DNA from 3 places in the Plantactinospora veratri genome. Region 1 is predicted to be linked to each of the others. Evidence: riboswitches for the same ligand, from Rfam matches in the RefSeq annotation. Region 1 holds a riboswitch; each other region holds the start of a gene.

Region 1 (6,846 bases):
GCCCGCGATCGACCACGTGGTGTCGCCGGAGAACATCGCCGCGCTGGACAGCCTGATGTCCTTCCTGGACGGTGTCGAGTTCAGCCGGGTCCGGATGATGAGCCACTCCGCCGTCGACCGGGGTACCCCGGACGGTCTCCACCTGGGCTGGGAACAGCTCGGCGCGGAGCACCTGCCGGCACGACGGTCCGCCTGGACGAGTCCGGTCGCCCGCAAGCTCCTCAGCCGGGGCCCGATCGCGGCCCGGTCCTGCCCGGTACCGGCCGACCGCGGCCTCGATGGCCTCGACATCCACGTCGACCCGGGCGGCGACGTCTATCCCCGCGGGCCGGTCGCCGGCCCGCCGCAACTGGCCGGCAACCTGCGCAGCCAGCCGCTGCACGAGATGTTCGCCCCGCCCGGTCCGGGACGGCTCGGCGCGCCCGGCGTACCACGACCGGCCGGCCCGGGCTCCGCCGCCCGGAGAACCCCGGTCGCCTCCACTGCTGACCACCCGAGGGGAAGGTGTCGCGTGACGGTCGGGATCAACTCCGCAATCGTCTGGGTCGACGACGACGAGGAGGTCCGGCTCTACAACCCGGACGACGGGGAGTTCCAGACGTTCAACGCGAGCGCCGCGCGGATCTGGCGCCGGCTCGCCGCCGGCAGCGACGTGCCGACCGTGGTGCGGGAGCTGGCCGACGCGTTCGGCGGCGGCGACGGGCGGGAACGCGAGGCCGTCGCCCGGGACGTCCGCGAGTTCGTGGCGCTGCTGCGCGCCCGCGACCTGCTCCGGTCGGCCGAGCCGTCCGGACCGGCCGGGGAGGGGGGCCACCGGTGACCGGGAGCGGCTTCGCGGACGGGGTACGGGCGGCCCTCGCCGCCGGCGGCCTGGCCCGGGTACCGGTCACCGGCCCCGGCATGGTGCCGGTGCTCTCCGACGGCACCGTCGTGGTCGAGCCGGTCGAGTTCGACCAGATCTGCCCGGGCGAGGTGGTCGCGTACCAGCACGGTGACGGGATCGTGGTGCACCGGGTGGTGGCCCGGCTGCCGGAGCACCTGCTGACGGCCGGTGACAACCTGCCGCTGTACGACCCGCCGGTGCCCCGGGCGGCACTGCTCGGGCGGGTACCGCAGGTCCCGGCCCGTGCCCCGGGTGCCCCGGCCGTCGGCGGGCCGCCCCTGCCGCTGCCGGACGGCGTCACGCTCTGGCTGGTCGGCGCGGCGGCCCGGGCCGTACCGGAGACCGACCACCAGCTTCCGCCGCCGGGCAGCCGCCGCGCACATGCCCTGGTCCGGGTACGCCACCTCGCCGCCGGCTCCGCCCTGCCGGACCGGGTACGCCGAGCCCTGGACGCTCTCGACGCGCTGGGCGGGGTGACCGTCGGCATCTCCCCGGCGGCGGTACGCCCGGTGGACGACCTGCGCACCGCCCTGGCCGGCCGGAGCCGCCCGGCCCGACCGGCACAGCGGCTCGACATCGTGCTCGGCTGCCGCTTCGGCTCACCGGCCCTGCCCGGCGGCCGGGGCGGCGTCGCACCGGTGGACGGACCCGACGACGCCCAGCCGGTCATCGCCCCGGGCGACGTCGACCACCACCTGCGGACCGGCCCGCCACTGTCCGAGACCGGCCCGGTGAGCGCGATCCGGACCATTCTCGCCACGCTCGGCGTACCCCCGCTGCCGGGATTCCCGCAGCCGGCGCTCGACGGTGCGCCATGACCCCGGCGATCGCCGCGACGGACCTGGTCAAGGCGTATCCCGGCGCCGCCGCCCCGGCGGTCGACGGGCTGACCTTCGACATTCCGCCCGGCCAGGCGGTCGGGCTGCTCGGCCCGGCCGGCGCCGGCAAGACCACCCTGCTCAAACTGGTCTGCGGGGCCTGCCCGGCCAGCTCCGGGCGGCTCCTGGTGCACGGCCGCCAGCCCGACGGCGGGGCGAAGCGGGACGTGGCGGTGGTGCACCAGTCCGGGCCGTTCGACCTGACCCTGTCGGTCCGGGACAACCTGCGGGTCGCCGCCGCGTTCCGGGGCCTGCCCTGGCGTCGCGCCCGTTCCCGGGCCGAGGAACTGCTCGGCGCCTTCGAACTGGCCGGCACCGAGGACCGGCCCGCGCAGACCCTCTCCGCCGGACAGCGACGCCGGCTCCAACTGGTGCGGGCGCTGCTCCGGGTGCCGAGGATCCTGCTGCTGGACGAGCCGTCGGCCGGGCTGGACGTCGAGGGCCGGCGACGGGTCTGGGCCGCGCTGAACGAACTGCGCCGGCAGCACGAGCTGACCATCGTGCTGACCAGCCACTACCTCGACGAGGTGGAGCGCAACACCGAGCGGGTGCTGGTGCTGCGGCACGGGCGGCTGATCCGGGACGGCAGCCCGGCGGACCTGCGCGACGAACGAGGCGAGGCGCGGGCGGTGCTGCGGAGCGGATCGGTGGACGGCTGGCCGGCGATCGCCGCCGGTGCGCTGCGGCTGGGGCTGGCCGCCGCCCGCAGCGGCAACGAGATCGTACTGACCGGACCGGACCTCCGGCGGCGGCTGCCCCGGCTGCTGGCCGAACTGGCCGACCAGCGGATCCCGGTCGACAGCGTGGAGCTGGCGACCGCCTCGCTGGAGGAGGCCTTCGTGGCCCTGACCCGATCGGAGGTGACCACCCGGTGAGCCTGACCGGCCTGGCCGACGACGACACCGCCGCGCCGCCCTGGCACGGCTCCGGACTCACCGCGACGCTGCGGCGGGAGTGGCTGCTGCTCACCCGCGACCGGGGCGACCTGCTGCTCGCGGTGGTGCCGAGCGCCGTCTACATCGCACTCTTCGCCACCTCGCTCGCCGACCTGATCGGTACGGTGACCTACCGGGGCCGGACGGTCGGCTATCCCGACTTCGTCATCCCGGCGCTGATGTTCTCCGCGCTGCTCTCCGCCGCCACCACCTCGGGTACCGCGCTGGTGCGGGAACGGGCGCACGGGATGGCGCTGGAGCTGTGGTCGTACCCGCTGACCCGGTGGCAGTACGTCGCCGGCAAGCTGCTCGCCGGCTCCGCCCTGGTCTCCGCGCAGACGGTCGCCGCGCTGGCGGCCTCGGCGGCGCTGTTCCGGGTTCGCTGGCCGGCGGACCGCTGGGCCGCGCTGCTCTGTGTGGCGCTGCTCGCCGCGCTGGCCTTCAACGCGCTCTGCCTGCTGCTCGCCACCGTGGTCCGGGACGCGCAGCGGTTCACCGTGCTGGTGAACGTACTCGTGCCGCTGCTGCTCTTCGCCAGCCCGTCGTTCTATCCGATCGAGAACCTCGGTACGGTGCCGCGGATCCTCGCCGTCGTCAACCCGGTCAGCCATGGCGTCACCGCGCTCCGGGAGGCGCTGCTGCGCGGGTTCGCGGAGGTCTGGCCGCATTGCCTGCTGCTCGGGGTGGTCGCCGTCGTCGCGGTGGCCGGGGTGGGCCGGGCCCTGGTGCGGCAGTCCCGGTCGCTCTGAGCCGGCCCGGCCCGACACGGCCCGCGGAGCGTCCGGTCGGCAGGTGCCTGTGGCGCCGCTCGCGGAAACCCGGGTCAGACCTTCTGGTCGCGGCTGGCCAGCCCGGCCGGGGCGGCGGCCAGGGCGGCCTGGATCGCCTCGACCAGGGCGAGCGCCGACTCCTCGGTCAGCTCGACCGCGACCCGCGCCCCCGGGCCGGCGGCCGGGTTCAGAAAGTCGATGTTGAGGGTGTGTGCGTACGGCGCGTGCGTCGGATGGTCCACGTAGACGCAGGTGTGGCTGACCGGGAACCAGCCGCCGGCACCCTTGCCGCTGCCGTCGACCTCGCGCTTCACCGTGACGTACGTGCACATGCCGGCCTCCTCGGGCTCGGGACGGACGGGATTCGTCCCGGTCAGGCGTTCAGGTGGCGGTCGAAGAAGTCCCGGACCCGTTGCCACCCCTGGGTGGCGGCCAGCGGCCGGTAGCTGGGCCGGTCGACGGCGAAGAAGCCGTGCCCGGCATCGGCGAAGGTGTGGAACTCGTGCGGCTTGCCGAGCCGGGTCAGCTCCCGGGACAGCTCGTCCATCTGGGCCGGTGCGGGGTACCGGTCCTCGGCGCCGAAGAGCCCGAGCAGCGGGCAGGAGAGCCTGCCTGCCTGGTCGAACAGCGGCCGCACCGCCAGCGGGAAGTCGTCCGGCGGGTCGCCGACCACGAACGCGCCGTAGCAGTCGACGGCGGCGTCCAGCGGCAGCCGGGTGGCGGCCAGGAACGCCTGCCGGCCACCGGAGCAGTACCCGATGACCCCGACCCTGCCGTTCGAGGCCGGTAGCCCGCGCAGGTGCTCGGCGGCGCCGCCGACGTCGCCGACGAGCCGGTCGTCGGGTACGCCGCCGGCGGCCCGCGCCGCCGCCGCCGCGTCGTCGGGGCTGGCGCCGGGTGCCTCCCGGGAGTACAGGTTGGGGCAGATCGCCGCGTACCCGTAGCTGGCCAGCCGACGGGTGATCTCCTTGGTCGCCTCGTCGTAGCCGGGCATGTGGTGGATCACCACCACCCCGCCGTGCGGCCTGGCGTCGAGAGGTTGGGCCAGGTACGCCTCGATCTCGTCGCCGCCCGCCCCGGCGATCCGGACCGTTCCGGCCCGCATCGCGTCTCCGGCCCGCATCGCGTCTCCGGCCCGCATCGCGTCCCGCACCGTCACGCTCCCGTCCTGCACCGCCGTGCTCCCGTCCCGCCCGGCCGGACGGTGGCCGTACCCGAGTTCTCGTCAGCCCGGGGTAACTATTTCAGCCGGCGCTCGACGGCGGTCCGGTGGTCCGGCGTGGGGATCTTCCTCACACCGCGAACAGACCCGGGACAGCGGCTGGCGGTGCCCGTAGACTGTCGGCACAACTTCATACCTCATCCAGAGGGGCTGAGGGATACGGCCCGACGACGCCCCGGCAACCACTCCACGGCGGAGCAGGTGCCAAATCCGTCCCCGCCGCGCGGTGCGGCGCCAGGGAAAGATGAGAGGACGGCTATCGCCATGACGTCGATCATCGACGCGACCCCCAGCCAGACCAGCCCGGTGGCCCCCAATCCCGCCCGCGTTCTCGTCTGTCGCGGCTGCGGCACCGAATATCCGCTGATCGCGCAGCACGCCTGTTACGAGTGTTTCGGCCCGCTGGAGGTCGGCTACGACGCCGCGACCCTGGCCCGGGTCACCCGGGCCGACATCGAGGCCGGCCCGGACAACCTCTGGCGGTACGCCGCGCTGCTGCCGACCGGCCAGGACCCGACCACCCGGGTCACCCTCGACCCGGGGCTGACCCCGCTGGTCCCGGCCGCCGGCCTCGCCGCCGAACTGGGCATCCGGGCGCCGCTCTGGGTCAAGGACGACAGCGCCAATCCCACCCACTCGTTCAAGGACCGGGTGGTGTCGGTGGCGCTGACCGCCGCCCGTGGCCTCGGCTTCACCCGGTTCGCCTGCGCCTCGACCGGCAACCTGGCGAACTCGGTCGCCGCGCACGCGGCCCGGGCCGGGGTGCCGTCGATCGTCTTCATCCCTGGTGACCTGGAGCAGGGCAAGGTGGTGACCACCGCCGTCTACGGCGGCGACGTGGTCGCGATCGACGGCTCGTACGACGACGTCAACCGGCTCTGCGGCGAGCTGGTCGAGACCGACGAGTTCGCCGACACCGCGTTCGTGAACGTGAACGTCCGGCCGTACTACGCCGAGGGCTCCAAGACGCTGGGCTACGAGGTGGCCGAGCAGTTGGGGTGGCGGATTCCCGAGCAGGTGGTCATCCCGATGGCCAGTGGCGAGCTGCTCACCAAGATTGACAAGGCGTTCAGCGAGCTGGTCGAGATCGGACTGGTCGAGGCGCCGGCGAACGGCTGGAAGGTCTTCGGCGCCCAGTCGGCCGGCTGCAACCCGATCGCGGTCGCGCTGCACGGCGACACCGACGTGATCACCCCGGTCCGGCCGACCGGGATCGCCAAGTCGCTCAACATCGGCGACCCGGCCGCCGGGTTCTACGCCCTGGAGGCGGTGCGCCGTACCGGTGGCTGGATGGACTACGCCGACGACGACGAGATCCGCGCCGCCATCCGGCAGTTGGCCCGGACCACCGGCGTCTTCGCCGAGACGGCCGGCGGGGTGACCGTGGCCGTACTCGGCAAGCTGGTGGCGAGCGGCCGGCTGGACCCGGATGCCGAGACGGTCGTCTACAACACCGGCGAGGGTCTCAAGACCCTGGACGCGGTGGCGGCACAGGTCGGTCCGACGTACCGGGTCAAGCCGTCGCTGCGGGCGGCCCGCGACGCGGGTCTGCTCGGCTGAATTTTCCGGAAGAATTTTTTGGATCTGCCCGAACCGTGCCCGGGCAGATGCACGTGCAACTTGCAGGTGGAATCGTTCGGTTCCATCGGCGGAGACCCGGACCCGGCGGTACGGATGCGGTGCGTAGCTGCTGTTTTGCCGCCCGTAACGAAAACACGCGGAAGGGGACTTGACGACTGCATCTGCACGTCGCAAGATGCTCCGTGCGGGAGGACGCACCGCCGTAGACTTTCAAAGCTCTTACGACCCAGCGCCGGAGGCGTTGTGCGGGCGTCCTCCCGACCAAACTCTCTCGCCCGGTCGGGCCGACGTCGTCGCCCGCCCTTCGGCTCAACGCGAATCCGCCGATCCGGGTGACGGTTCCTCGATATTCGGTCGCGCCCCTTTCGTGTAAGCGGCACTCTGCAGAGCATGGATACCGTGGTCACCCCACTGGATGTCGCCGACGTCGCCGCCACCGAGCGGGCGTACGAGATCGAGTCCTCCGCGCGCACCGTCGACCAGCCCGACGTGCCGACGCTGTCCCGGCAGCGCTTCTTCGCCGCGCTCCGGCGACCGTGGCCGGGTGACGAGGACCGGCACGCGCTGGGTTATCTCG
Region 2 (6,846 bases), on a different contig from region 1:
GCCGGCACTTCGACGCCTGGTGGAAGAAGACCCGCCGGGACCGGCCCGACCTGCTCACCTTCGACCGGCAGATGCTAATCAACGAGGGACGGGGCGCCCTCGACGCGGCCGACTACCCCGACGAGTGGCACTCCGACGGGGTGGCGCTGCCGCTGACGTACCGGTTCGAGCCGGGGACGGAGACCGACGGGGTGACGGTGGACATCCCGCTGCCGATGCTCAACCAGGTCGACGCGGAGAGCTTCGACTGGCAGGTACCCGGGCTGCGCGAGGAACTCGTGGTGGCGCTGATCCGGTCGCTGCCGAAGGCCGTACGCCGCAACTTCGTCCCGGTGCCGGACTACGCCCGGGCGGTGCTGGCCTCCATCACGCCCGGCCGGGAGCCGCTGCTCGACGCGCTGACCCGGGAACTGCGCCGGATGACCGGGGTGACCGTGCCCCGGGACGCCTGGGACGTCGAGCGGCTGCCGGCGCACCTGCGCCCCACCTTCCGGGTGGTCGGCGAGGAGCGGCAGACCGTCGCCGAGGGCAAGGACCTGCCGGCGCTGCAACGGCAGCTCACCACCCAGGTACGCCGGATGGTGGCCGCCGCCGCCCCGGACGTCGAACGGTCGGGGCTGCGGGAGTGGAGCATCGGCACGCTGCCGCGCTCGATCGAGCAGGACCGGGCCGGCTACCTGGTGACCGCCTATCCGGCCCTGGTCGACGAGGGCGACACGGTCGGGGTACGGGTCTTCGAGACCGAGGCCGAGCAGGGCCGCCAGATGTGGGCCGGCACCCGGCGGCTGCTCCGGCTGACCCTCGGCTCGCCGCAGAAGTTCGTCTCCGGCCGCCTCTCCAACGAGGCGAAGCTGGCGCTGAGCCGCAACCCGCACCGCAACGTGCAGGAGCTGCTCGACGACGCCGCCGACGCGGCGGTGGACAAGCTGATCGCCGATGCCGGCGGGCCGGCCTGGGACGCCGAGGGTTTCGCCGCGCTGCGCGACCGGGTCCGGGCGGATCTGGTCGACACCACCGTCGAGGTCGTCGACCGGGTACGCCGGGTGCTCGCCGCCGCCTACGCGGTCGAGCAGCGGCTGGCCCGGACCAACAACCTGACCATGGTGGCGGCGCTGGCCGACATCCGGGCCCAGCTCTCCGGGCTGGTGCACCGCGGCTTCGTCACCGAGACCGGTTACGCCCGCCTCGCCGACCTTCCCCGCTATCTGACCGCGATCGAGCGCCGCCTCGACCGGCTGCCGCAGAACCCGCAGCGGGACCGCGACCAGCAGGCCCGGATCGCCCAGGTGCAGCAGGAGTACCGGGAGATGGTCGACGCGCTGCCGCCGGCGCGCCGGGGTGCCGACGCGGTACGGCAGATCCGCTGGATGATCGAGGAACTCCGGGTGAACGTCTTCGCCCAGGCGCTCGGTACGCCGTACCCGATCTCGGAACAGCGGATCTACCGGGCGATGGACGTCGCCGAGGCGGGCTGAGCCCCCGCACCGGCCGGGCGGCGCGGCGGGGTGGGTGGCGAGCGACACAGCCATCCCGGCCCTGACCAGTTGGAATGTCGGGGACCTGGTTGAGTAGGCTGTGCTCCGGCCATCCAGAGCGACCGAGAGACCTGGCTCGTCGACGTCGCAGCAACCCCCCACCGTGGGTGCGGGTGCTACCGCCAGGATCGATGGAGGTTCCGTAGTGCGCAGCATCCGAGCCGGGCGGGCGAGCCGGCTGCACGTCGTCTGGCACCGGTGGCGTCGACACGTCGACCTCTGCCGGACCAGCACCATGCTCTGTCGGGCCTCGGCCTGACCGCGACCGCCGGTCGGCGGCATTCCGACCATCTCGTCAGCACCCCCTGAGCGACGCCGTCCCGCACTGCCCATGACCTGACCGGTCGGGTGGTCCTTCGGCACACCGTCGCCGGATATTTCATGGAGTTTCAGCACAATGCGCATCAACTCACTCGCCACCCGCCTCCTCTCCGGGGTCGCCGCCGTCGCGCTGCTCGGTGCGGTCGCCGCCTGCGGCGGCTCGTCGTCGGGCGACACCGCCGACAACCCCTACGACCTGCTGCAACCCGGGACCCTGCGGGTCGGCACCCTGACCGACGCACCGCCGAACGTCTTCCTGAAGGACGGCAGGTTCACCGGCTTCGACAACGATCTGATGACCGCCGTCGCGGGCAAGCTCGGGCTCAGGGTGGAGTTCGTCGGCACCGAGTTCTCCGCGCTGCTCGCCCAGGTCAACAACCACAAGTTCGACGCCGGCTCGTCGTCGATCACCATCACCGAGGCGCGGCGCAAGACCGTCGACTTCAGCAACGGGTACGACTTCGGCTACTTCGGACTCGACGTGCCGGCCGGCTCGCCGATCAGGAGCTTCGCCGAGCTGAAGGGCAAGCGGGTGGTCGTGGTGCAGGGCACCGTGCAGGACGACTACGCCACCAAGGAGGGTCTCGACCCGGTCCGGGTACCCGACTACAACGGCGCGATCAACCAGCTCAAGTCGAAGACCGCCGACGCCTGGATCGCACCCGCCGAGATCGGCGAGAAGTCCGCACAGGAGAGTGGCGGCAAGATCGTGCTGGTCGAGAAGCAGCTCAGCTCGGCGCCGACCGCGTTCGCGGTGGCCAAGGGCGCCGACCCGCTGCGCGAGGCGCTGAACTCCGCACTCGACCAGGTGATCGAGGACGGCACCTGGACCCGCCTCCAGGAGCAGTACTATCCCGGGCGGCCGGTGCCGGAAAGCTTCAAGCCGGGCAGCGGCACGGTGACGTACCCGCCGGTCAAGGCCGGTCCGACGAGCCCGGCCGCCACCCCGGCGAGCTGACCCGGCCCGCACACCAGACAGTCGCCGGCCGGCCGCCCCCGGCCGGCCGGCGACTCCGGATCCGAGACAGGCGAGGCGATGGAGACCCTGGCGACGCTGTGGGAGACGTTCTTCGACTGGGAGTCGATGCGCGAGGCACTGCCCGAGATGCTCACGGTCGGGCTGCCCAACACGCTGCTGCTGGCGCTGCTCTCCGCCATCGTGGGGACGCTGCTCGGCATGCTGCTGGCGATGGCCGGGCTGGCCCGGACCCGGTGGCTGCGCTGGCCGGCGCGGATCTACACCGACGTGTTCCGGGGACTGCCGGCCGCCGTCACCATCCTGCTGATCGGGGTCGGGCTGGCACCGCTCGGGCTCGCCTGGTGGGGCCCCAACCCCTATCCGCTGGGCATCCTGGCGCTGTCGCTGATCGCGGCGGCGTACATCGGGGAGATCTTCCGGTCCGGCATCCAGAGCGTGGAGGCCAGCCAGCTGGAGGCGACCCGGGCGCTGGGACTGTCGCACGGCGCCGCCATGCGCCTGGTGATCATCCCGCAGGGCGTACGCCGGGTCCTGCCGGCCTGGGTCAACCAGCTCATCGCACTGATCAAAGACTCCAGCCTGGTCTACTTCCTCGGCCTGGTGGCCAGCCAGCGGGAACTGTTCCGGATCGGCCAGGACTATGCGGCGAACACCGGCAACGAGTCCGCGCTGCTGCTCGCCGGGCTCTTCTACCTGGTCATCACCGTGCCGCTGACCCACCTGGTCAACTGGGTCGACCGGCGGCTGCGCGACGGCCGGGCCGGTGGCCCGGAACCCGACGAGGAGGATCCGGTGGCGCTCGCCGGCGAGACCGCGCTACCGACGGGTGGAAGGGGAACCCAGCATGCCTGAGTCTGTCACTCCGACGGTGTCGGCCCGACCGGACGGGGCAGGTCCCGGATACGAGTCGGTCAGCGTCGCGACCCGCGACGTACATCTCGCGTTCGGCCGGAACCAGGTGCTGCGCGGCATCGACCTCGAGGTCGGCCGGGGCGAGACCGCCTGTGTGATCGGCCCCTCCGGCTCCGGGAAGTCCACCCTGCTCCGGGTCGTCAACCGACTGCTGGAGCCGGACCAGGGCGACGTACTGCTGGACGGTGTGAGCGTGCTCGACCAGGATCCGGACGCGCTGCGCCAGCGGATCGGCATGGTCTTCCAGCAGTTCAACCTCTTCCCGCACATGACGGTGCTGCGCAACGTCACGCTCGCGCTCCGGCAGCTCAGGAAGCTTTCCAAGGACGAGGCCACCGAACTGGCGCTGCGCCAGCTCGACCTCGTCGGGCTCCGGCACAAGGCGGACGTACGACCCGGCCGGCTCTCCGGCGGCCAGCAGCAGCGGGTGGCCATCGCCCGGGCACTGGCGATGTCGCCCCGGGTGATGCTCTTCGACGAGGCGACCTCGGCGCTCGACCCGGAACTGGTCAAGGGCGTGCTCTCGCTGATGGCGGACCTGGCCGGTCAGGGCATGACGATGCTGGTCGTCACCCACGAGATGGGCTTCGCCCGGCAGGTCGCCGACCAGGTCGTCTTCCTCGACCGCGGTCGGGTGGTCGAGGCCGGCCCGCCGGCACAGATCTTCGAGGACCCGCGCAGTGCCCGGCTCGGGCAGTTCCTCTCCCAGGTCCTCTGATCGGTCCGGTGTGCCGTCTCGGTGTGCCTTCCCCGGTCAGCCGCGCGGCCTGACCGGGAGCGCCGACAGGCCCCGGAGCAGCAGGCTGGACCGCCAGCCGATCTCCTCCGCCGGTACCGCCAGGCGCATCCCGGGAAACCGGCGGGCCAGGGCGCCGAAGGCGATCTGCCCCTCCAGCCGGGCCAGCGGTGCGCCGAGGCAGTAGTGGATGCCGTGCCCGAAGGCGAGGTTGGGGGTGGGCGGGCGATCCAGGTCCAGCCGGTCCGGCTCCGGGAACCGGTCCGGGTCCCGGTTGGCCGAGAGCAGGGCCACCAGCACCGACGCGCCCTGCGGAATGGTCCGGCCGCCCAGCTCGACCGGCTCCATCGCGGTCCGGAACGAGGCGTTCTGCACCGGGCCCTCGTAGCGCAGTACCTCGTCGATCGTCCCGGGTAGCAGCGCCGGTTCGGCCACCACCCGGGCCCAGCGCTCCGGTTCGGCCAACAGCAGCAGCATGCCGTTGCCGATCAGGTTGACCGTGGTCTCGTGCCCGGCGATCAGGAAGAGGTAGACCATCGAGACGAGTTCGTCGTCGGTGAGCCGGTCACCCTGCTCGTGCACCGCGATCAGCGCGGAGAGCAGGTCGTCGGCCGGCTGCTCACGCTTGGCCGCCAGCAGCGTACGGATGTAGCCGACGATCGCGGTCAGCGCGGGCGGCAGCCCGGCCGGGTTCATCGGGCCGGTCACGATCGCATCCGTCCAGCGCCGGAAGTCGGCCTGGTCCTCGGCCGGTACCCCGAGCAGCTCGCAGATCACCTGGATCGGCAGCGGGAAGGCGAACCGGTCGATCAGGTCCACCTGTTCGGCGTCGGCGATGCCGTCCAGCAACTGCTCGGTCAGCTCCTCGATCCGGGGGCGCAGTGCGGCGACCCGGCGTGCGGTGAACGCGCCGGAGACCAGCCGCCGCAGCCGGGTGTGGTCGGGCGGGTTCAGCGCCAGCATGTGCCGGCCCACCGCCCGGGCCACGTCGTCCGGGATCATCCCCCGGTAGTTGAACCCGCCGGCCGAGGTGGCCTTGGCCAGCCGCGGGTCGCTCAGTGCCCGCTGGGCGTCCTCGTAACGGGTGACGACCCAGGCGGTGACGCCGGTCGGCAGCTCGACCTCCACGACCGGGTTGTCCCGGCGCAGCTCGGCGAGGACCCGGTGCAGATCGGCGGCGATCCCGAACGGATTGGCGATGGTCGACATTCGTCTCCCCAGACGACGAGTGGACGGCCCGCGGCCGGAGCGGCTCCGGGCTCCCTCCCATGCTGCCACTGTCGACGCCGGGCGCGGTGACACGGCGACCCGGCACCCCTGCCCCGGCGGGTGCGCCGCCGCCGGTACGAGCCCGGTCGTCGGAGCGCGTGCAGCGCCCGTACTCGTCGAGAGTGCCGGCTATGATCTTGCGCATGGCGCTGCTGCACCGGGCCGCACTGCATCCCGGCAAACTCGAACTCCTGGCGAACTGGCTGCCCGGCCGGCGCTGGTACCGGGGCCCCGCCGACGTCGTCCGCGTCGCGAGTTTCCGGTTCGACGACCCGGACGGAGCGGTCGGGATCGAGACTATGCTCGTCAGGTCCGGCGACGGGCCGGTGCACCAGGTGCCGCTCACCTACCGCGCCGCGCCGCTACCCGGCGGCGACGACTGGCTGATCGGCACCACCGAGCACTCGGTGCTCGGCCGCCGCTGGGTGTACGACGCCTGCGGCGACCCGGTCTACGCCAGCGCGCTGGCCGCCGCGATCGTCACCGGCAGCGGCCAGGCGGAGGAGTTCTTCGAGGTCGACGGGGTACGCGAGGTCCGCCCGCCGAGCATGACCGTGACCGGCAGCGGCACCCCGGGCAGCACCGTACCGCCGGTGCACGTGATCCGTCGGGTTGTCGAGGACGAGCCGACGACGATCGTCACGGACGCCGCGGAACTCACCGTCCTCCGCCGCCCCGAGAACGGAGCCGGCGGGCTGACCGGCGCCACCCCGAGCACCGCCGCCCTGACCGGCAGCTGGCCCGGCCAGCCGACCCCGGTGGCGCTGGCCTACGCCGTCCTGCGCTGAGGCCGGACCACCCACGGCGGCACCACGGCCGGGGGCCTGTCGACCACCGGCCCGGCGGCACTACCCTGCGGGTGGTGGCGGCGGGAAGTAGTCGCGGAGCTTCGCGATCCGGCCGTCGCGTATCCGGAAGATCTGCACCAGGGACATGGTCGTACGCTGCCCGGTCGGCGCGACGAGGACCGTGTCGATCTCGACGACGAAGACGTCCGGGTCGGCGGTCTCGTGCAACGAGTATCCGGACTCCGCCAGGTCAGCCGTGCCCTGGTAGGCCGGCTCTCTGTGGTAGGCACCCATCCCGGCCCGGAT
Region 3 (6,846 bases), on a different contig from region 1:
CCAGCTCCATGATCGCGTCGAAGGCGCGCCGGCCCCGCTCCAGGTTCGCCGGGTCGGCCCGGTCGACCACGATGTTCGGATGCATGTTGCCGTCCCCGGCGTGCCCGACCACGCCGATCGGCACGTCGTGCTCGGCGGAGATCCGGGCCACCCCGTCGAGCAGCGCCGCGAGCGCGTCCCGGGGTACCGCCACGTCGTCGATGACCAGCCCGCCGATGCCGTCCGGATAGGTGGCGGCGGCGAACCGCTCCATCGCCGGGTGGGCCAGCCGACGGGCCTGGAGCAGCGCCGCCGCCTCCTCCGCGTCGGTGGCCGCGAAGACCTCGTCGGCGCCGCTCGCCGTGCAGACCTCGGCGAGCTTGGCGAGGTCTGCGGCGGCCCGGGTGCCGGTGTCGGCGGCGGCGAGCAGCAGCGCCTCGGCGTCGGTGCGCAACCCCATCGGCCGGTACGCCTCGATCGCGCCCAGATGGGTGCGGTCGAGCAGTTCCAGCAGGCTCGGGCTGAGCCCCCGGGCGGAGATCTCCGCGACCGCCCGGCCGGCGGCGGTGGTGGAGGGGAAGACCGCGACCAGGGTCAGCGACTCCTCGGCGGCCGGCCGGAGCGAGACGGTCACCTCGGTGATCACTCCGAGGGTGCCCTCCGAGCCGACGAAGAGCCGGGTCAGGTCGTATCCGGCGACCCCCTTGGCGGTACGCCGTCCGGTGCGCAGCACCTCACCGTCGGCGAGCACCACCTCCAGACCGAGGACGTACTCCGTCGTCACGCCGTACTTGACGCAGCACATTCCGCCCGCGTTCGTCGCCACGTTGCCGCCGATGGTGGAGGACTCCCACGAGCCGGGGTCGGGCGGATAGCGCAGGCCGTGCTTGGCGACGGCGGCGGCCAGCATGGCGTTGACCACGCCCGGCTGGACCACCGCGATCCGGTTCACCGGGTCGACCTCGCGGATCTCGTCCATCGACACCGTGGAGAGCAGCACCGCCCCGTCGACCGCGTTGGCGGCTCCGGCGAGCCCGGTCCGGGCCCCCTGCGGCACCACCGGTACCCCGTGCGCGGCGGCGGTGCGGACCACCGCGACCACCTCCTCGGTGGTCCGGGGCCGGACCAGCACGGCCGGTGTTCCGGCCACGCAGAGGTCGGCCTCGTCGCGCTGGTGGCTGCGGAGCAGGTCGGGGTCGGTGAGCACGGCGGAGTCGCCGAGCGCCGCCCGCAGGTCGTCGAGAAGATCCGGCATGCCTGGCAGGCTAGTCGCCCGACGAGTACGTCGACCACGGTCGTTTCCGACCGTCGGGGAACACCTCGGACAACCCGGTCGACGCTCACTGGCGCCGCCCGGACGGGTTCGACCGGTTCGTCAGCGGGTAGTCCCCGCCATGCGCTCCGTCCGGGCCACCGTGGCCAAAACGCCCGTGGACCTCGATCGGGAGCGGATCGCCAACCTGGCGAAGGAGTTCCGGCAGCGGTCCCGGGCCACCGTGCGGGACCGCTGGCACGCCGTACGCTTCAACCTGGTGCTGGCGCTCCAGGCGGGGGTGGCGGCCGCGCTGGCCTGGGTCGGCTCGCACGAGTTCCTGGGCAACCCGTCGCCGGTCTTCGCACCGATCTCCGCGATCGGTACCCTCGCCTCCTCCGTCGGCCAGCGGCTCCGCCGGACGGTCGAGTTGATCATTGGCGTGGCGGTCGGCATCGGCATCGGCGACGCCCTGGTCTTCTCCGCCGGCGCCGGACCCTGGCAGCTCGGCGTGATCGTCTTCCTGGCGATCGTGGTCACCATCTTCCTCGGCGGTGGTCCGGCGGTGGTGACCCAGGCGGCGGCGACCGCGGTGCTGATCGTGACCGTCGAATCGCCGCTGCGGGGCACCATCGAGTTCCCCCGGGTCATCGACGCGCTGATCGGCGGGGCCGCCGGGCTCGTGGTGATCGCACTGGTGCTGCCGTTGAACCCGTTGCGCGTGGTGGACCGGGCGGCCCGGCCGGCCCTGGGCCGGCTCGCCGAGGAACTCTCCGAGACCGGGGAGGCGCTCAAGGTCCGGGATCCGGGCCGGGCAGAGGCCGCGCTGGACCGGCTCCGCGAGGTGGAGAGGCACCTGCAGGGCTTCGAGGAGGCGTTGGAGGGCGGCCGGGAGACCGCGATCCTGGCACCGGTGCGCTGGCACCGCCGGGGAGCGCTGACCCAGTACGTGGAGAGTTCCGAGTACATCGAGCACGCCGTGCACAACAGCGGGACCCTGATCCGGCGGGCGGTCACCGCGCTGGAGGACGAGGAGCCGATCCCGGAGGAGATGTCGAACGCGGTCACCATGCTCGCCGAGGCGGTACGGCTGCTGCGCCGGGACCTCGGGCACGGCGTACGCCCGGAGGCCGCCCGGGAGCAGGCGTTGCAGGCGATCGGCAAGGCCGGTCGGGCGTACGCCGAGGGGGTCGGGTTCTCCGGCAGCGTGGTGATCGCACAGGTGCGTACCACCGGCAGTGACCTGCTCCGGGCCACCGGCATCGAACGGCTGGAGGCGAACCAGCTCGTACGCCGGGCGGCGGGCGGGCACGCCGGAGAGGCAGCCGCGGAGGCCGCCCGGCAGCCCGACATGCCGCCGTCGGACCGACGCTCCGGTGGCCCCTCGTTCGGGATGGGCCCGGCACGTTGACCGTGGCGCCGCCACTCCGCCCGGCAGCGCGCCCGCACCGGGCGCGGACCACCGGGTGCCGGGCGCGGCGCAGGTCAGCGGGGGGCCGCCAGGGCGGTGAGCAGCCGGTCGACGTGCCCGGCGGTGCTGCCCAGCCCGATGCTCGCGCGCAGCGCGGTCGGCGGCAGGTCCGGCCGCCCGCTCCGGGCGGCCGCCTCGGCGAGCAGCCGCCGGGCCAGCGGGTGCGCACAGAAGAGCCCGTCCCGCAGCCCGAGCTGCCAGCGCTGGGCGAGGTCGGCCGCGACCGCCGCCGAGTCCCGGCCGGCGACCACGAACGAGACGATGCCGACCCGGGGCGCGGCCGCGTCGAAGGTACGCAGTTCGACCACCTCCGGCAGGGCGGCGAGCCCGGACCGCAGCCGGGCGAGCAGGGCCTGCTCGTGCGCGTACAGCGCGCTGCGGTCCGCCCCGGCCAGGGCAGCGCAGACCGCGGCCAGCGCCACCGCGCCGAGCAGGTTGGGCGTGCCCGCCTCGTGCCGGGCGGGCCCCTCGACCCAGCGCACGTCATGGGTGGCCGCCCCGACCCCGAGGGTCGCACCGCCACCGGCCAGGTACGGCGGGGCGGCGTCGAGCCAGTCCGCCCGTCCGGCCAGTACGCCGATTCCGAACGGCGCGTACAGCTTGTGTCCGGAAACGGCCACGTAGTCGACTGCCAGGGCGGCGATGTCCAGTTCGGCGTGCGGGGCGAGCTGGGCGGCGTCCAGCGCGATCCGGGCGCCGTGCCGGTGGGCGACCCGGGCCAGGTCGGCGACCGGCCAGCACTCGCCGGTGACGTTGCTGGCCCCGGTCACCGCGACCAGGATCGGTGCGCCGCCGCCGCTGCCCCGGCGCAGTTCCCGCAGTGCCGCGTCGACCGCTCGCACGGCGTCGGCGACCGAGCCGGGCACCGGCAACCGGACCGTACCGGTGGGCCAGGGCAGCAGGTTCGCGTGGTGCTCGGCGGCGAAGGTCACCACCCGGGTGCCGGGCGGCAGGGCCCGGGCCAGCAGGTTGAGCGCGTCGGTGGTGTTGCGGGTGAAGACGACGTGGTCGTCCGCGCGTGACCCTAGGAAGTCGCCGACCTGCTGCCGGGCCCGCTCGTACGCCAGGGTGCTGCGCCGGGAGAGCGCTCCGGCGCCCCGGTGCACGCTGCCGTACCAGGGCAGCAGCTCGGCCACGGCGTCGGCGGCGGCCTGCGCGCACGGTGCGGTGGCGGCGTAGTCGAGGTTGATCTGTCCCGGCACTCCGAGCACCCCGAGCGGCGCTGCCGGAGTCGACGTTGCCGGTGCGGTTACGCCGGTCGGCCGGGCGGGTGCGGAAACGACACTGGTGCTCATCGGGGATACCTCCGGTGGCCAGGGACCCCGGAGCGGGTGGGGACGGGGTCCGCGCTTGCCCGGTGCGGGCGCGCACCGAGCCCGGTCATCACCCGGGGCACCCCACCGCGAACCTCGACGAGGGTTGCCGGCCAGCAAGCCGGGGCTTGACGCTGGCGCTCGTGACCTGCCAGAGAGCATAACCGGCCCGGTTGTGGTCCGGCCGGGCTGGCCGGAGGAACTACGCTGATCACATGGCCGACACCCCGCCCGGTACGGCGGCGCCCCAGCCGCCGTCGCCGACCCCGCCGTGGCCGCCCGCCCCGTCGGGGCAGTTCCCGCCCCCCGCATTCGGCCTGCCGGAGGTGGCGGCGCCCGAGCGGCGCAGCCTGGCCCGGCTGTTGACGATGATCGGGGCGATAGCGCTGATCGTCGTCTGCGCGGTGCTGATGGCCTGGGAACTGGTGTCGCCGGCCGGGGTCACGCCGCCACTGATCGGGCTGGGCGCGGCGGCGCTGCCGGTGCCGGTACTGGTCGCCTGTTTCCTCTGGCTCGACCGGTACGACCCGGAGCCGGTCAAGTATCTCGCCTTCTGCCTCGGCTGGGGTGCGGCGGTCTCCACCTTCGCCGCGCTGCGCACCAACACCTTCGCGGCCGACACCCTCCAGCTCCCCCTCCCGGTGGTCGGGGTGCTGGTCGCGCCCTTCATCGAGGAGCTGACCAAGGCGCTCGGGCCGCTTCTGCTCCTGCTCTACCAGCGCCGCAAGTGGTCCGGGATCACCGACGGCATCGTCTACTGTGGTCTGTCGGCGGTCGGCTTCGCCATGGTCGAGAACATCCTCTACTTCGGCCTGCACGGCTACGCCGAGGGCGTCGACCAGTACGGCCCGGCCACCGGTGCGCAGAACGTCTTCGGGATCTTCATCCTGCGGGTACTGATCAGCGGCTTCGCCCACCCGCTCTTCACCTCGATGACCGGCATCGGGCTCGGCATCGCCGTCCGGTCGGCCAGCCGCCCGATCCGGATCCTCGCCCCGCTCGCCGGCCTGCTGCTGGCGATGATGCTGCACGGCGCCTGGAACCTGGCAGCGACCCTCACCCAGCTCTCCGGTGAGCCGCTGATCCTGCTCTACAGCTACCTCGGGCTGATGGTGCCGATCTTCCTGGGCGTGGTCGGCCTGGCCGTCTGGGTCCGGAGCTGGGAGGGCCGGCTCACCCAGCGCCGGCTCCCCGACTACGTCTCGACGGGCTGGCTCACCCCACCCGAACTGGCCGCGCTCGGCACCCTCGGCCGGCGGCACGCGGCCCGCCGCTGGGCCCGCCGGATCGCCGGTGAGGAGGGCGCCAAGGCGATGCGCGCGCTCCAGATCTCCGCGACCCGGCTCGCCCTGCTCCGGGACGGGCTGGTGCGTGGGCTGGAGCGCCGGCCGGCGCAGCTCGCCCGCAAGCTCGACGAGGAACGCCGGCTGCTCGACGCGATCCAGGCCGCCCGCAGGGTCTTCGTCGGCCGGGATCCGCAGGCACCGGCGGGAATCTGGGACGGATCCCGCTACCACCTGTCCTTCCCGGACGGCTCCCGCCGGACCCTGCCGGCGCCGGCCGAGCCGGTGGTACCGATCCCGGTGGTCCTGGTGGCGCCCCCGCGCCCACCGGCTCCGGTCTACCCCGCCCCCGGGTACGGCCCGTACGGCGGACCGCCGGCCTCGTACCCCGGAGCACCCGGCCCGTACGGCGGACCGCCCGCACCCGGCTCCGGGCCGGTCGGACCCTGGCCGGGGCCGTACCGGCGCTGACTCCGAGCGTCAGTGGCGGCGGGCGGCCGGGCGCGTCACAGGTAGAGGCCGGTGGAGTCGGTCTCTACCCGCTGGGCGGCGACGGCGTGCACGTCGCGTTCGCGCAGCAGCACGTACTCCCGGCCGTGCAGCTCGACCTCGGACCGGTCGTCGGGGTCGAAGAGCACCCGGTCGCCGGAGACGATGGAGCGCACGTTCGGACCGACACCCACCGCGGTCGCCCAGGCCAGCCGCCGGCCCATCGAGGCGGTCGCCGGGATGACGATGCCGGCGGTCGAGCGCCGCTCGCCCTCGCCGCCGTCCGCCCGGACCAGCACCCGGTCGTGCAGCAGGCGGATGGGCAGGCCGTTGTCGTTGGTTTCCTCGGCGGTCACGACCGGAACGGTACCGCGTGCCACCTCGGGCGGGTCGCCGGTGTCACCCCCCGCCGGCCGTCCGAGCCGGCCGGTCAGGGTGCGGCTACCGTAGGAAGGCCGGTTCCGCCGTGGGAGGTGCGCTTGCGCCGTTTCGAGCAGCTACGAGCAAGGATTCGTCGCGCGTACGCGTTCGGACGTTCGTCGGACCCGTCCGGCGGGCACACCGATCCGGCGGGGGTGAGTCCGGCCGCCACGCCCGAGGCGGCGCCCGTCCCGCCGCCGGTCGGGGGCGAACCGGCCAGGGAACTGCACCCGTCGACGTCGAGCCGGGACGACGCGGACGTACCGCACGCGCTGCGGATCGCCGCCGCCTGGTCGTGGCGGCTGATCGTCATCGGCCTGGTCGCCTGGGCACTGCTGCGGCTGGTCGGCGCGGTCCGGATCGTGATCATTCCGTTGGCGATCGCGCTGCTGCTCTCCGCCCTGCTGGCCCCGCTGGTCGGGCTGCTGCTCCGGGCCCGCTTCCCCCGCTCCCTGGCCACCGCGGTGGTGCTGGTCACCGGGCTGGCCGCGGTGGTCGGCACGCTCACCCTGGTGGTCAACGAGTTCATCCAGGGCGTACCGGACCTCAGCCGCAACGCCACCAGCGGTATCCGGCAGATCCAGGAGTGGCTGAAGACCGGGCCGCTGCACCTGTCGGACAACCAGCTCAACTCGTACA

The links. A riboswitch is a leader RNA that binds a small molecule or an ion and turns the genes downstream of it on or off. The one in region 1 is predicted to bind S-adenosylmethionine.
Region 2: it holds a riboswitch for S-adenosylmethionine, as region 1 does, so the genes downstream of both, V1634_RS32715 (ABC transporter substrate-binding protein) here and thrC (threonine synthase) in region 1, are expected to answer to the same signal.
Region 3: it holds a riboswitch for S-adenosylmethionine, as region 1 does, so the genes downstream of both, V1634_RS30900 (aminotransferase class V-fold PLP-dependent enzyme) here and thrC (threonine synthase) in region 1, are expected to answer to the same signal.

What each region holds. Positions count from the first base shown of each region.
Region 1 covers NZ_JAZGQL010000001.1:481,836-488,681, reverse strand. Annotated here, with positions in the region: gene V1634_RS02205 (PqqD family peptide modification chaperone) at 1-820, shown strand, start outside; gene V1634_RS02200 (S24/S26 family peptidase) at 817-1,701, shown strand; gene V1634_RS02195 (ABC transporter ATP-binding protein) at 1,698-2,636, shown strand; gene V1634_RS02190 (ABC transporter permease) at 2,633-3,445, shown strand; gene V1634_RS02185 (DUF6295 family protein) at 3,520-3,798, opposite strand; gene V1634_RS02180 (dienelactone hydrolase family protein) at 3,840-4,640, opposite strand; SAM riboswitch class I at 4,823-4,939, shown strand; gene thrC (threonine synthase) at 4,953-6,248, shown strand; gene V1634_RS02170 (GNAT family N-acetyltransferase) at 6,660-6,846, shown strand, end outside.
Region 2 covers NZ_JAZGQL010000036.1:44,902-51,747, forward strand. Annotated here, with positions in the region: gene hrpA (ATP-dependent RNA helicase HrpA) at 1-1,475, shown strand, start outside; SAM riboswitch class I at 1,582-1,673, shown strand; gene V1634_RS32715 (ABC transporter substrate-binding protein) at 1,933-2,814, shown strand; gene V1634_RS32720 (amino acid ABC transporter permease) at 2,893-3,687, shown strand; gene V1634_RS32725 (amino acid ABC transporter ATP-binding protein) at 3,680-4,465, shown strand; gene V1634_RS32730 (cytochrome P450 family protein) at 4,502-5,692, opposite strand; gene V1634_RS32735 (CG0192-related protein) at 5,896-6,540, shown strand; gene V1634_RS32740 (nuclear transport factor 2 family protein) at 6,601-6,846, opposite strand, start outside.
Region 3 covers NZ_JAZGQL010000033.1:7,445-14,290, forward strand. Annotated here, with positions in the region: gene V1634_RS30890 (FAD-binding oxidoreductase) at 1-1,234, opposite strand, end outside; gene V1634_RS30895 (FUSC family protein) at 1,410-2,642, shown strand; gene V1634_RS30900 (aminotransferase class V-fold PLP-dependent enzyme) at 2,717-3,997, opposite strand; SAM riboswitch class IV at 4,044-4,164, opposite strand; gene V1634_RS30905 (PrsW family intramembrane metalloprotease) at 4,231-5,769, shown strand; gene V1634_RS30910 (GroES family chaperonin) at 5,805-6,143, opposite strand; gene V1634_RS30915 (AI-2E family transporter) at 6,267-6,846, shown strand, end outside.